Regions from separate parts of the Nonomuraea sp. KM90 genome, predicted to be linked through region 1. Evidence: riboswitches for the same ligand, from Rfam matches in the RefSeq annotation. Region 1 holds a riboswitch; each other region holds the start of a gene.
What was found. A riboswitch is a leader RNA that binds a small molecule or an ion and turns the genes downstream of it on or off. The one in region 1 is predicted to bind cyclic di-AMP.

Region 1 (4,202 bases):
AGACGAGGAACAGCGCGATCGCGCCCAGCCCGGCGCCCAGGCCGCCGATGAGCGTGCCGTGGAGCACGTCGTCGTACTTGGCGTGGCCCAGCTCGTGCGCCACGACCAGCTCGACCTCCGGCTGCGGGGCCCGGAGCAGCGTGTCGTAGACGACGATGCGGCGCGTGGCGCCGAAGCCGGACACGTACGCGTTGAGCGCCGTCGTCCTGCGCGAGGCGTCGGCCACCAGCACGTCCTCGACCGGCACGCCGTCCCGCTCGGCCATGTCGAGCAGCTTCGTCCGCAGCGCGCCCTGCGGCATGGAGGTGAAGTCGTTGAACATCGGCTCGAACACCACCGGGTACACGAACGACGCCACCACCGTCAGCGCGAACGCCCCCACCGCGGCGGGGATCCACCACCGCCGCACCTTGCGGGCCAGCGCCACCAGGGCCGTCAGCATCACGCAGAGCAGGAACACCTCCACGCCCAGGTTCTTCAGCCGGTCGCCCGCCCAGCCGGCCCAGTCCTGGGTGGACAGGCCGTAGTCGCGCATGATCGTCTCGAACCAGGCGCCCAGCGGCCACCTGACCAGCTCGACGATCGCGGTGATGACCACGACGCCGAGGATCACCCGCACCCACCAGGGGCCCTTGAGCCACCCCACCGCCCTGGCCCCGAGCGGGGTGGCGAGCAGGAGCCCGGCGAAGACGATCGTGAGCGCGAGCGACAGGTAGCTCGGCAGGCTCGTGGCCGCGTCGAACGCCTCCGCCCTGGCGATCTGGGCGGCGGTGAAGTCGCGGGCCGGATCGGGCGGCCCGCCGGTCAGCACGTGCCACGGAGTGGTGAAGGCGGTCACCGCCAGGATCACGACGCCGAGGAGCACCAGCGCGACGGCGGCCTGCCGCCTCAGCCCGCTCTCCCCGGCGGGCGGCCCTCCGTTCACGGGCGTCTCCCCACCGTCTCGTGTCCACGCTCGGGCTCCGGCTCGGGTCCGGGCCCCGGGCTCGCCCGGCACCGCCTCTCCGGCACCCTGGAGGACCGTCTCAGGAGCCGCCCCACGAGCCGCCCCACGAGCCGCCCCACGAGCCGCCCCACGAGCCGCCCCACTGGCCGCCCCACTGGCCGCCTCACCCGCCGCCTCACTGGCCGGTTCCCCGGCGGCCGCCCCGCCGCCGTGTCCGGCCGTCCCCGCCGCCGTGGCCGCACCCTCCGGCCGCCCGGCGCCCGGCCGCCCGGGGCCCGGCTTCCCGACGCCCACGGCGGCCATCGCGCCGTCCGGTGCGCCGTCCGGTGCGCCGTCCGGGGGCTCGTCCTGCCGTGCCGCGTCGTCCTCGTCCTGCCGTTCGCTCATCTGCCTCCCCTTCACACGAGCTGATCCCGCACGTATTCGCGCCACCGTGCCGTCAGCGTGGCGACGGAGAGCCCCAGTGAGGCGAGTGCCCGGTCGAGGCCGGCCGCCTGAGCTTCACGGTAGAGCCTCACCAGGGTCCCTTCACCGAACCGGTCAGCCAGGAAGCGACACGCCAGCCAGGCCTCCTGGTAAGCCCGCGCCAGCCGGTCGGGGTCCCGCCCGTCGGCCGCGAAAGCCGCAGGTCCCGGCAAAGCGTTCGGCAGGCGCCCGGCGCGGACCTCGGCGGCCAGCTCGGCGGCGGCCGTCGCCACGGGGAGCCCGGCGTCGCGGTAGCCGACGTAGTCGGCGAAGCCCTCGTAGAGCCAGACGGGGAGGTGGTCGGTGCCGGCGGCGACGTGGGTGAGCTCGTGGGCGAGCACGACGTCCCTGCCGGTGGGATTGAGGGTGGCGAAGAGCTCGGGTACGACGATCACCCGCCCGCGGTCGGCCACCGCGGCCAGGCCGTCCAGCCGATCCACGCCGGCCAGCCGGGCGGCCTCGCGGGCGGACTCAGGGACGACGACCAGGGGGCGTACCGGCCTGCCGAGCACGGCCGAGACCCGCAGCCCGGCCCGATCGGCGAGCCGCGCCATCTCGTCGAGCGAGCCCGCGCCCTGACCGACATAGCTGACATGGCCGACGACGACGGACCGACCACCGCGCCGGACGACCGTGCGGCCGCCGGGCCACAGGTCGAGGATCCCCGAGGGCAGGACCGGGGGTTCGGGGCCACCGGCCAGGGCGAGGAGCAGCAGGCCGGCCACCGCGGCTCGTCGGCTCACCTGCTCGGACACGATGCCCGATCGTAGCCCCACCACATGAGTGCTCCCGCGGACGCGCGAGAGCCCCGCCCGAATCCAGGAAGGTCTCCAGGAATCCGGACGGGGCTTCTTCACATGCCGGGACGGACCGCGCCGACGAATGACGACTTACGCCATCCGCCCAGCTTGTCGATGCGCACCCGTTCGCCTGTCCGTGGCGAGTGGATCATCTTGCCCTTGCCGACGTACATGCCCACGTGGCCGAGCCCGCTGAAGAACATCAGGTCACCCGGCTGGAGGTTCCGCCAGGAGATCCTGCTCTTGATGCGGGCGAACTGGCTGCTCGCCACGCGCGGGAGCGTCACCCCGGCCCTCTTCCAGGCGAACTGGACGAGTCCGGAGCAGTCAAACGAACCAGGTCCTGTGCCACCGTAACGGTACGGGTCACCGATCTGATCCTTGGCCACGGCGACGGCCTTGCGGGCCTTCGCTTTCTGCCGAGCGATCCTGGCCGCCCGTCGCTGGGCTGCCGTGGCCGACGTCGACGTCTTGGCGGTGGTCTCCGCCTTCGCCGTCTCAGCGGCCGATTCGCTCGTCGTCGCCGCCTGAGCCGTTGGGGCAGGGAGGATCAGACCTCCGGCCGTCACGGTCATCGTGAGCGCTACGCCGCTCAGGGCAAGGCGGGACAGGCGGGGGTTCTGCAGGGAGGTAGACAGGATTTCTCCTTGTGTCTTCCACGAACGCCTACCGGGTTAGCTGACGGATTCGGGCCTGGAAGTCGCCCTACGGCGCGATGACGCGCCGATTCACCCCTGATCCCTGGGGAAACGTGGGATCGCTGGGTCCCCGGCTCCGTGCCTCCTGGCTGCACGGACTCGGCAGGTCGTCACCCCGATTGATTGCGATATGCAGATATCTGGGGATATCGGGGACGACCGGCGGATTCTTTTCTGTCTCGCATCGGGAGGGACCGATGCGGGTTCGCGGTGTCATGGCTTGTTCACCGCGACGACGCCAGAAGCTACGCCGAAAGGTCAAGGATCGGCAAAGCGCGAGTCAGGTTGTAAAGATCAGACAGCAGGGCCAGTAAGGAAGGAAACCCCTGCTGGAACACCAGGTTCCGTTATCCAAATGTGACCCTGCTCACACTTCTGACAGCCCGCGCTTGTCAGGCGTCGTTTGTCGCGTTTGTCACATTTTTCGCAGGAATTGACGGCCGTTTCGCGCCGTGGGAACGCTCCCGCCCCGGATCGCACGCCGGCAGACGCCACCTACTATGTGGCATCGTAGAAGCGGATGTGAGGCCGAAATCCGGTCGGGCGGGAGCCGAAAATGTTACGGGCGGACCGCGCCGACCAGGGAGCGGCCGTACGCGGAGAGCGCGACGACCTTCACGACGTCGCCCGTCTGCGGCGCGTGGACGATCTGCCCGTTGCCCGCGTAAATGCTGACGTGGCCCAGGCCCTCGCTGAAGATGAGGTCGCCGGGCTGCAGGGAGTCGAGGTCCACCTTGCGGCTCGCGCCCCACGCCCACTGCTGCCACGTCGTACGCGGCAGCGTGACGCCGGCCGCCGCCCAGGCCGCCTGGGTCAGGCCCGAGCAGTCGTACCCGCGCGGCCCCGTCCCGCCGTAGATGTACGGCTTGCCCACCTGCGCGTACGCGAACCGCAGCACCGCCGCCGCGCTCCCCGAGGCCGGGCCCGTGTACTTGATGCCCGTGCTGTTCGGGTTGCCGGGGTTGTAGGCACCCAGCTTGTCCAGCAGCTTCTTCTGGTCGACGATCAGCTTGCGGATCTCCGAGCGCTCCTTCTCGACCGCGTCGCGCTCCTTGTCCGCCTCCTCGAGGGCCTCCTGCGCCTTGTCGCGCTCGACCTTCAGCCCGCGGTTCTCCCGGTCGAACGCCGCCAGCTTCTCCGCGCGCTCCTGCGCGAGCTGACCCGCGACGGCCAGCCCCGACAGCGTGCTCTGGGGGTCGTCCGAGGTCATGATCCCGGGCCAGGAGGTGACGTCCTCACCGAGCTGGTAGCTGTCGACGGCCATGCCGATCACCTGCGCGCGCAGGTCCGCGA
Region 2 (4,202 bases), on a different contig from region 1:
GATCTGGCCGTTGGCGGCGGCCACGTCGGCGCGGATGAGGTCGAAGTGCCGCAGGGCCTCGCGGGCCCGGGCGAGCGCGCGGCGGCCGGCCTCGGTGAGGGCGATGCCGTCGCGGTGGCGGACGAACAGGGTCGCCCCGAGCTCGCGCTCCAGCGTGGCGACGGCGCGGCTGACGGCGGGCTGGGACATGCCGAGGTGGTCGGCGGCGGTGGTGAAGCCGGCGTGGTCGGCGACCGCGACGAGCACTCTGAGCTGCGCCAATGTCATGCCGACATACCCTAGTTGGTATTTGACCGGGGCTGGAGCAGAACACGATGGTTATGCCATGACCACGCGAGAGACGATTGACGTAGACGGGCGGCGGGCCGGCTATCTGACGGCCGGGGAGCGGGGCCCGATGGTGCTGCTGCTGCACGGCACGTACTGGAGCCGGGTCTGGGCGCCCGTGATCGACCGGCTGGCCGCGGCCGGGCTGCGGCCGGTCGCGGTCGACCTGCCCGGTCTGGGGCGCTCGGAGGGGGAGTTGACGGTCGAGACGGCGGCCGTTCCGGCGCTGGCGGAGTGGGTGGCCCGCTTCGCGGCGGCGGTGGGGGCGGAGGAGCCGGTGGCCGTGGCCGGGCACGACATCGGGGGCGCGGTCGCGCAGCACCTGCTGGCCGCGGGGCCGGTGCGGGTGCGCAGGCTGGCGCTGGTCAACTCGGTCACGTACGACTCCTGGCCGGTGGCCGCGGTGGCCCGCTACCGCGACCCGGCGGTGGCCGCCGCGACGACCGCCGAGGACGTGCTGGCCGCGCGCCGCATCGCCGTAGGTGCCGCGCTGGCCCGTCCGGCGACGGAGGAGGAGCTGGCCGACTACCTCGACCCCTGGACCGACCCGCGGGTCTGCCGGTCGTGGCTGGCCCTGGCGGGCGCGGCCGACAGCCGTTACACGCTCGACCTGGTCCCGGCGCTGCGGGCCGACCGTACGCCGAAGCTGCTGGTCTGGGGTGAGGACGACCAGTTCCAGCAGGTGCGGCAGGCCGAGCGGTTCGCCGCCGAGATGCCCGCCACCAGGCTGGTGCGCATCCCGAAGGCGGGTCACATCCCGATGGAGAACGACCCGGACGGGGTCGCCGGGGCGCTGGCCGCGTTCTTCCTGGAGTGAGCCGGGCTTATCCCGATGTGCCCGCATCGGTTTGACCCGCCGAGCGCGGCGGGGTTACCGTCGGGCACATGGCATACCAATGTGATCGCATTGGATTGGCGTGAGGGCTGTCCGTCTCGCCGGCCTGCTGCCGCTGGCCGGGCCCTGCCGCCTGGTGCCGTTCGGCCTGTTCGGTGCGGGCGCGGCAACGCTGGGCCCGCTCGGCACGGTGCCGCTCGGCCGGCTGGTCTCCCACGGCGGCGCCGCGCCGCTGATCGCGTTGCTCGATGCGGGAGGCCCCGCTCCTGCTGGTGCTGGACGAGCCGACCGCCTCCCTCGACGCCCCGGCCGAGAGCGCCGTCTTCGCCCGCTACGCCGAGGCCGCCCGCCGCCACCCCTGGACCGTCACGCTGCTGGTCACCCACCGCTTCCCCACGGTGCGGACGGCGGACCTGATCGTCGTGCTCGACGGCGGCCGGGTCGTCCAGCGTGGCACCCACGACGACCTCGTCGCCCGCCCCGGCCCGTACGCCGAGCTGCATGCCATCCAGCGCGACGCCTTCACGGCGGCCGACGGGCTGTGACGCGGGGAGCGCCGCGGGTCATCGCGAGGCCCGCCGGCGCCCGAGCAGGGGTGCTGGTGAGCATGCCGCCACGCCGAGGACCGGTGCCCGGCACGCTCATGGCGGGCATCGGCATCGCCGGGGGAAGCCGGGAAACGCGACGAGCGCGCGTCCCATTCGGGGACGCGTGCTCGTCGAGTTCAGGGAAGGCGGGGGAACCCCCTCAGCCAGAGTCCGTCAGGCGCGGTACTGCGGGTAGCCGTAACCGAAGACCTTGGACTTCGGACGGATGCGCTCCTCGACCCGGCCGTTGCCGGTGTTGCCCTCGATCGTGGAGATGGTGCCGTTCTGGTTGTCCTTCACGACGAACCCGACGTGCTGGATGTCGCTGAGGCTCTTGCCGCCGTCCCAGGAGAAGAAGACCACGGCGCCGGGCTTGGCGACGGTGCCGAAGCGGTGGTTCGCGGCGAACCACTTGGCGTGGGCGACGGTGTAGGCGTCCCAGCCGACCTGCGGGCGGGCGCCGGTCTGCTCGCCGACCCAGGAGACGAACATCGAGCACCAGGCGGCGTTCAGGTACGCGGCGCGGTTGCCGCCGTCACGGGCGACGGTCTCGGCGGCGCGCTTGGAGGCGGCGTACCACTGCTGGTACTTGGTGCCGCCGCCGTAGGCGTTCTCGGAGGTACCGACCTGGGCCCTGGCGAGGGCGAGGACCTGGTCCGCGGTGACGTTGACCTTGGTCTCCTCCACCCTGTCGCCGGCCTTGTGGGCGGCGATGGCGGTGTCCGGGTGCCTGGCGGCGGTGGCCGCGGCGACGCCGGTGGCGGTGTCGGCATTGGCGGCTACGGCGTTGGCGCCGAGGGCCGAGGCGATGACGGTGGCGCCGAGGACGGCGCGGGCGATGGTGGTCTTCGAGGCAGCGGAAATACGGTGCTTGGCCATCGAGGGGGTTACTCCTTGCTTCCATGCCGCTTACCGGGTTAGCTGACGGGTTCGGGCGTGGAAGCTGCCCTACGGCACCGGAGTGCCGATTCACCCCAAAGGACATGGGTCCCCGGTTCCGCGCGGACGCGGATTCAGCGGTCACAGGGCGATCCTGTGATTTGTCGTGCGATGGTCAGACATAGCCGGACAAACCGGACGTATGCCTCAAGTTGCCCCATAAGGTAATACATGAGGCAAGAGGATTACAAATCCATAAAAGCGCGGCTAGGCAAGTTGCCTGCGTGCGTCGGCCAGAAGCCCCATCATGGCAAGGGATTCGTCAAGCGGCATGATCGAGGATTCGGTCCTGCCTTCGGCCGTGGCGGCGCGGACTTCGCGGAGCTCTCCGGCGTATCCGTTGTCCGCCGGATCGAGCACGTGCTCTTCCGGCTCCATGGAGGGCCCGGTGAGCAGGATCCGCTGCGGGGCCCAGAACGGCGCCTGGATGTCCGCCCGCATCTGAGTACCTACAACACTGGCCTGGTTAGGGTAATTCCCCAGCAATGAGGTGGCCACGAGAGCATGCCTGCCACCGGGGTAGAGCAATACGCCGGCCGCCTCCGCGTCCACCCCGTTCGGGGCCAGGGAGCCGGTGATGCGCAGGTCAGCGGGCATGCCCAGGAGGAGCTGGGCCAGGCCGAACGGGTAGATCCCCAGGTCGAGCAGCGCGCCGCCGCCCAGCTCCGGCGCCCACAGCCGGTGCGCCGGGTCGTACGGCAGGGCGAAGCCGAAACTGGCCTGCACGGAGCGGATCTCGCCGAAGCGCGGGTCGGTCGCGATCCGCCGGATGAGGGGGTTGAACCTCATCCACATGGCCTCCATCAGGAACACGCCCGCCTCGCGCGCCAGGCGCACCATCTTCTCCGCGTCGTCCACGGTCGCCGCCAGCGGCTTCTCGCAGAGCACGGCCTTGCCCGCGGCGATGGCGGCCTCGGCCACCCGCAGGTGCTGCGCGTGCGGCGTCGCGACGTAGATCGCGTCCACCGCCGGGTCGGCGCACAGCTGCTCATAAGAGCCGTACGCCGACTCCGCCCCCAAAGTCGTGGCCAGGGCCTGCGCCCTGGCGAGGTTCCTGGATCCGACGGCGGCCACCCGCATCCCGGGCTCCGCCACGATGGCGGCCCCCACGGTACGCGCGATGCCGCCGGTCGCCGCAATTCCCCATGTGAAATCTTGCACGCGGCAGATCGTATACGGACGGTAAAAGGTGACTTATGGCGGCGTCATGTAACGGTAATTCCTTTACGTCACATGAGCCACTCCGGTCACTCACGTCATGTTGAAAGTCTCGGGATCGGGGCCGATGCGCCTGCTCCTGTTCATCGCGCCGATGGCCGCCATGTCCTCGGCGTCGAGGATGAAGCTGAACACGTCGATGTTCTCGGCGATCCGCGCGGGCGTCACGGACTTGGGGATGACCACGTTGCCGAGCTGCAGGTGCCACCGGAGCACGATCTGCGCGGGCGTCTTGCCGTACTTCTCCGACAGCACCGCCAGCGCCGGGTCCGCGAGCAGCCCCTTGCCCTGCCCGA
Region 3 (4,202 bases), on a different contig from region 1:
GCCTGGGCCAGACGCTCGAAGCCGGCCAGGAACATCTCGCGGACGAGGCCCGCCTTGTCGCCGAAGAGCTGGTAGACGGCCATGGTGGACACGCCTGCCTGCTGTGCGACGCGGCGGGTGGTCAGCGCGGCCGGGCCCTCGGAGGCCAGGAGCCGGCCGGCGGCGTCGACGAGCTCGTGGCGAAGCTCCTGGTGGTCGCGCTTTCTCGGTCTTGCCATAGTGGCCAGCTTATCATAACGTTGTTATATAACAACGGTTTGAAACCCCTTCGGAAGGGACCAGCACCATGTCCGACCTGCATGTCGTCCTTGGCGCGACCGGCGCGATCGGCTCGGCCGTCGTCGCCGAGCTCACCGCCCGGGGCCGCCGGGTCCGCGCCGTCAGCCGGAGCGCGAACCCCGGCCCCCACGAGCTGCGGGCCGACGTCACCACCACCGAGGGCGCCATCGCCGCCTGCCAGGGTGCCGCCGTGGTGTACCAGTGCGCGCAACCGAACTACGCAAGCTGGGCCGCGGAGTTCCCCGATTTCACCAGGACGGTCCTCGCCGGGGTGGAGGCCGCCGGTGCGAAGCTGGTCATGGCCGACAACCTGTACGTCTACGGCCCCGTGACCGGCCCCATGACCGAAGACCTGCCGTACGCCGCCACCAATCCCAAAGGCCGCGCCCGCATCGAGGTCGACGACCTGATCCTCGACGCCCACCGGGCCGGGCGCATCCGCGCCACCCTCGGACGGGCCTCCGACTACTACGGCCCCGGAGGCGTCAACACCGTCATCGGCCCGACCGTCTTCGCCGCCGCCCTGGCCGGCAAGACCGCCCGCTGGGTCGGCGACCTCGACCAGCCGCACACCATCGCCTACCTGCCCGACACCGCCGCCGGGCTGGTCACCCTCGGCGAGCGCGCCGAGGCGGACGGGCGCGCCTGGCACCTGCCCGCCGCCGAGCCCATCACCGGCCGCGCCTTCCTCGACCTCGTGTGGGCCGCGGCCGGCGGCACGCCGAAGAGCGCCGGGCTCGGGCGGGGGATGCAGCGCCTCGTCGGGCTGTTCCACCCCATGGTCCGCGAGTTCGGGGAGACCTGGTACCAGCGGGACCGGCCGTTCGTCTCCGACGACTCGGCCTTCCGGAAGGCGTTCGGACCGGTCGACGTCACCCCGCACCCGGCGGGCGTGGCCGCGACGCTCGACTGGTATCGGCAGCACGCGTAGCCCGCTCTCCCGGAGCGAACACAACGGGTGGCGCAGGATCTCTCCTGCGCCACCCGTTGTCCCTTGACCATCGCACCTGGCAAGGAGCGTGCGGCCTGCCTGGGATCAGGCCTTGTACTGGGGGTAGCCGTAGCCGACGACCTGGGACTTGGGCCGGATGCGCTGCTCGACCTTGCCGTTGCCGGTGTTGCCCTCGATCGTGGTGATCGTGCCGTTGCCGTTGTCCTGCTTGACCAGGCCCACGTGGTCGATGCCCGTGGTGCTCTTGCCGTTCCAGTCGAAGAAGACGACGGCGCCGGGCTTGGCGGTCGTGCCCCAGTGCTGGTTGGTCTGGAACCACTTGGCATAGGTGACGGTGTAGGCGTCCCAGCCCATGCTGGGGCGGACGCCGGCCTTCTCGCCGACCCAGGAGACGAACATGGCGCACCACGGAGCGTTGGCGTAGGCCCGCACACTCCCGCCGTCACGGGTGATGGTCTCCTGCGCCCGGGGCGAGGACATGTACCAGCTGTGGAACGGGGTGCCACCGCCCGCGGCGTTCTCGGCCACGCCGATCTGCGACTCGGCGACCTTCAGCACCGACTGCGCGGACACCTGACCCGCGGACTTCTGCGCCTGGGAGTCGTCGGCGGCGAAGGCCGGACCGGCGGCGAGAACGGCACCCGCCGCCACGGCCGCCCCGACGGCGAACCGGGTGAGGCTCGCGGGCTTCAGGGCACGGGAAAGGGTGTACTTGGCCATTACTTGGATTGCTCCTCGCTTCCATGCCGCCTACCGGGTTAGCTGACGGGTTCGGGCGTGGAAGTGCCCTACGGAGCGCTCGGATCAGAGCGCGCCGATTCACCCCGAAAAAAGGTGGGTCCCCGGTTCCGCTGCATTCACGGATTCGGCGGGCCGCGTCACACATCCCTGCACGTCCGTGCTGGTGAGACGCGGTCTCGACAAATGAACGGCGTCACGCGACAAGTGCTTGTCGGCAGGTCGTACGCCTTGAGTCCTCAAAGGTAAGCGAATCGCATAGAAAGATGCAAGCCGGGCCCTGGGAAAGGCAACAGGATCCCCTGTGACATAGGCGATCGCGACACAATTCTTTACCCAAGCAGCATGGTGGACGGGGTTTAGGAGGGCAAAAGAGGTCGCATCACGAGTATCACAAGTCACAGCCGTTCCGGACCGGCGACCAGGGCGGCGCCGGAAACTTTACCCAGCCCCGGAAGCCCTTGCCGGCGCGGCTTTTCGGGCTCGTTCCCGCCGACGAACATGGGGCTTCGCTTTGCCATACTTGCTCCCACTTTAGGGAGATCTGTACCTTTACTGGGCGCGGTCCGCCGCGCCCGCCGAATCCGCGACCCCGCGGAGCCGGGGATCCACTCTTCGGGGTGAATCGGACGCCGGCCCGAGCCGCGCCCGTAGGGGCGACTTCCAGTCCCGAACCCGTCAGCTAACCCGGTAGGCGGCATGGAAGAAGGAGTCGACATCCCCATGCTCAAGCCTCAGCTTGCCGCGATCGTCAGGAACCGCCGCCCCGCCGAGCTCTTCGCGCTGGCCGTCGGAGGCGTGATCCTGGCCGCGACCACCGCCGTCACCGGCGCGACCGGTACGGTGCTCGCCTCGCCCACCGGTCACGGCACCACCGTGCAGGCGACCCAGCACAGGACCCAGCAGCTCACGTACGGCCTGGACATCTCCAACTACGAGCCCCAGTACGACTGGGCCGCCAGCCCCGCCCAGTTCGGCATCATCAAGGCCACCGAGGGCACCGGCTTCCGCGACGCCTCGTTCGCCCGGCACTGGCGTGAGCTGGGCGACAAGGGCATCGTGCGCGGCGCGTACCACTTCGGGCACCCCGGCAACGACCCCATCGCCGAGGCCGAGCACTTCCTGTCCGTGGTGAACGCCCAGCCCGCCAAGGCCGGCGACCTGCTGGTCCTGGACCTGGAGACGACCGACGACAGGTCCGTCGCCCAGGTGAACGCGTGGGCCAAGGCGTGGCTGTCACACGTGAAGGCCAGGACCGGGATCACCCCGATGTTCTACAGCGGCTGGAACTTCGCCGACACGTACGGCAAGGGCCTGGCCGAATATCCCCTGTGGGTCGCCCACTACAGCCGGGCCAAGGGCGCGCTCACCCCGCCCGCCGACTGGAAGTCCTGGACCATCCACCAGTACACCGACTCCCCCATCGACCAGAACGTCTCCGCGCTGACCCCCGGCCAGCTGCGCGACCTGGGCAGGCACGCCGCCTGACCGGCGCGTGCCTTCCCGTCTGCCCTTCCGCCTGGGAGGGCACGCGCCGCAGAGCAAGCACCGCAGAGCAAGCACCGCAGAGCAAGCACCGCAGAGCAAGCACCGCAGAGCAAGCACCGCAGAGCAAGCACCGCAGAGCAAGCACCGCAGGACGTGCGCCGCAGGACGACTCGCCGCCGCGACGAAGAGCAGGGCGGCGGTGGCGAGCGAGGCCGGGGCGGGGCCGGGCAGCGCGTCGCCGCGAACGGTGCGCCGCCCCGCTGAGACGGTCGGGGCGGCCGGAAGGCCGGGAGCGGCAGCCCGATCCCGGCCTCCCGGTGGGTCACTCGAAGGTGAGTGAGTCGATGGTGACGGTGCTGTTGCCGCCGTACCAGAAGCCCATCGCGAGCTGTCCGGGGGACGCGCGGTTGATCCCGTTCGCGGACATCGGAAGCCTGATGTCCTTGTACGCGGTGGTGATGGCCGGACGGCCGCCGCCGTCGAGCGTGAAGTCGCCGAACGCCTTGGTCACCCCGCCGAGGCCGAGGTGGAAGTGGGCCTGCTCGCCCCCTGCCGCGCCCTTGATCCGGACGACGAGATGGGTGTACGCGGACAGGTCGGTGTACACGTCGCTGCCGAACCAGCCGCAGTTGTCGTACCGCAGGCTGAGCGCCCCGCCGGACACGGCGCCGGAGCCGCCGCCGTTGAGGAAGCAGTTGCCGCCGGTCCACCTGCGGAGGTCGTTGCGGGCGGCGGACGGGTACGC

Region 2: it holds a riboswitch for cyclic di-AMP, as region 1 does, so the genes downstream of both, ACTWPW_RS55630 (CHAP domain-containing protein) here and ACTWPW_RS01540 (C40 family peptidase) in region 1, are expected to answer to the same signal.
Region 3: it holds a riboswitch for cyclic di-AMP, as region 1 does, so the genes downstream of both, ACTWPW_RS57935 (glycoside hydrolase family 25 protein) here and ACTWPW_RS01540 (C40 family peptidase) in region 1, are expected to answer to the same signal.

The regions. Positions count from the first base shown of each region.
Region 1 is NZ_JBQQCB010000001.1:256,404-260,605, forward strand. It holds gene ACTWPW_RS01530 (M48 family metallopeptidase) at 1-1,333, opposite strand, end outside; gene ACTWPW_RS01535 (hypothetical protein) at 1,345-2,166, opposite strand; gene ACTWPW_RS01540 (C40 family peptidase) at 2,265-2,786, opposite strand; cyclic di-AMP (ydaO/yuaA leader) riboswitch at 2,860-3,024, opposite strand; gene ACTWPW_RS01545 (C40 family peptidase) at 3,469-4,202, opposite strand, start outside.
Region 2 is NZ_JBQQCB010000148.1:8,621-12,822, reverse strand. It holds gene ACTWPW_RS55645 (LysR family transcriptional regulator) at 1-267, opposite strand, end outside; gene ACTWPW_RS55640 (alpha/beta fold hydrolase) at 326-1,144, shown strand; gene ACTWPW_RS55635 (hypothetical protein) at 1,411-1,707, shown strand; gene ACTWPW_RS55630 (CHAP domain-containing protein) at 1,924-2,628, opposite strand; cyclic di-AMP (ydaO/yuaA leader) riboswitch at 2,641-2,778, opposite strand; gene ACTWPW_RS55625 (Gfo/Idh/MocA family protein) at 2,896-3,849, opposite strand; gene ACTWPW_RS55620 (aldo/keto reductase) at 3,940-4,202, opposite strand, start outside.
Region 3 is NZ_JBQQCB010000171.1:11,465-15,666, reverse strand. It holds gene ACTWPW_RS57950 (TetR/AcrR family transcriptional regulator) at 1-218, opposite strand, end outside; gene ACTWPW_RS57945 (NAD-dependent epimerase/dehydratase family protein) at 287-1,210, shown strand; gene ACTWPW_RS57940 (CHAP domain-containing protein) at 1,316-1,951, opposite strand; cyclic di-AMP (ydaO/yuaA leader) riboswitch at 1,964-2,112, opposite strand; cyclic di-AMP (ydaO/yuaA leader) riboswitch at 2,536-2,680, shown strand; gene ACTWPW_RS57935 (glycoside hydrolase family 25 protein) at 2,693-3,457, shown strand; gene ACTWPW_RS57930 (fibronectin type III domain-containing protein) at 3,780-4,202, opposite strand, start outside.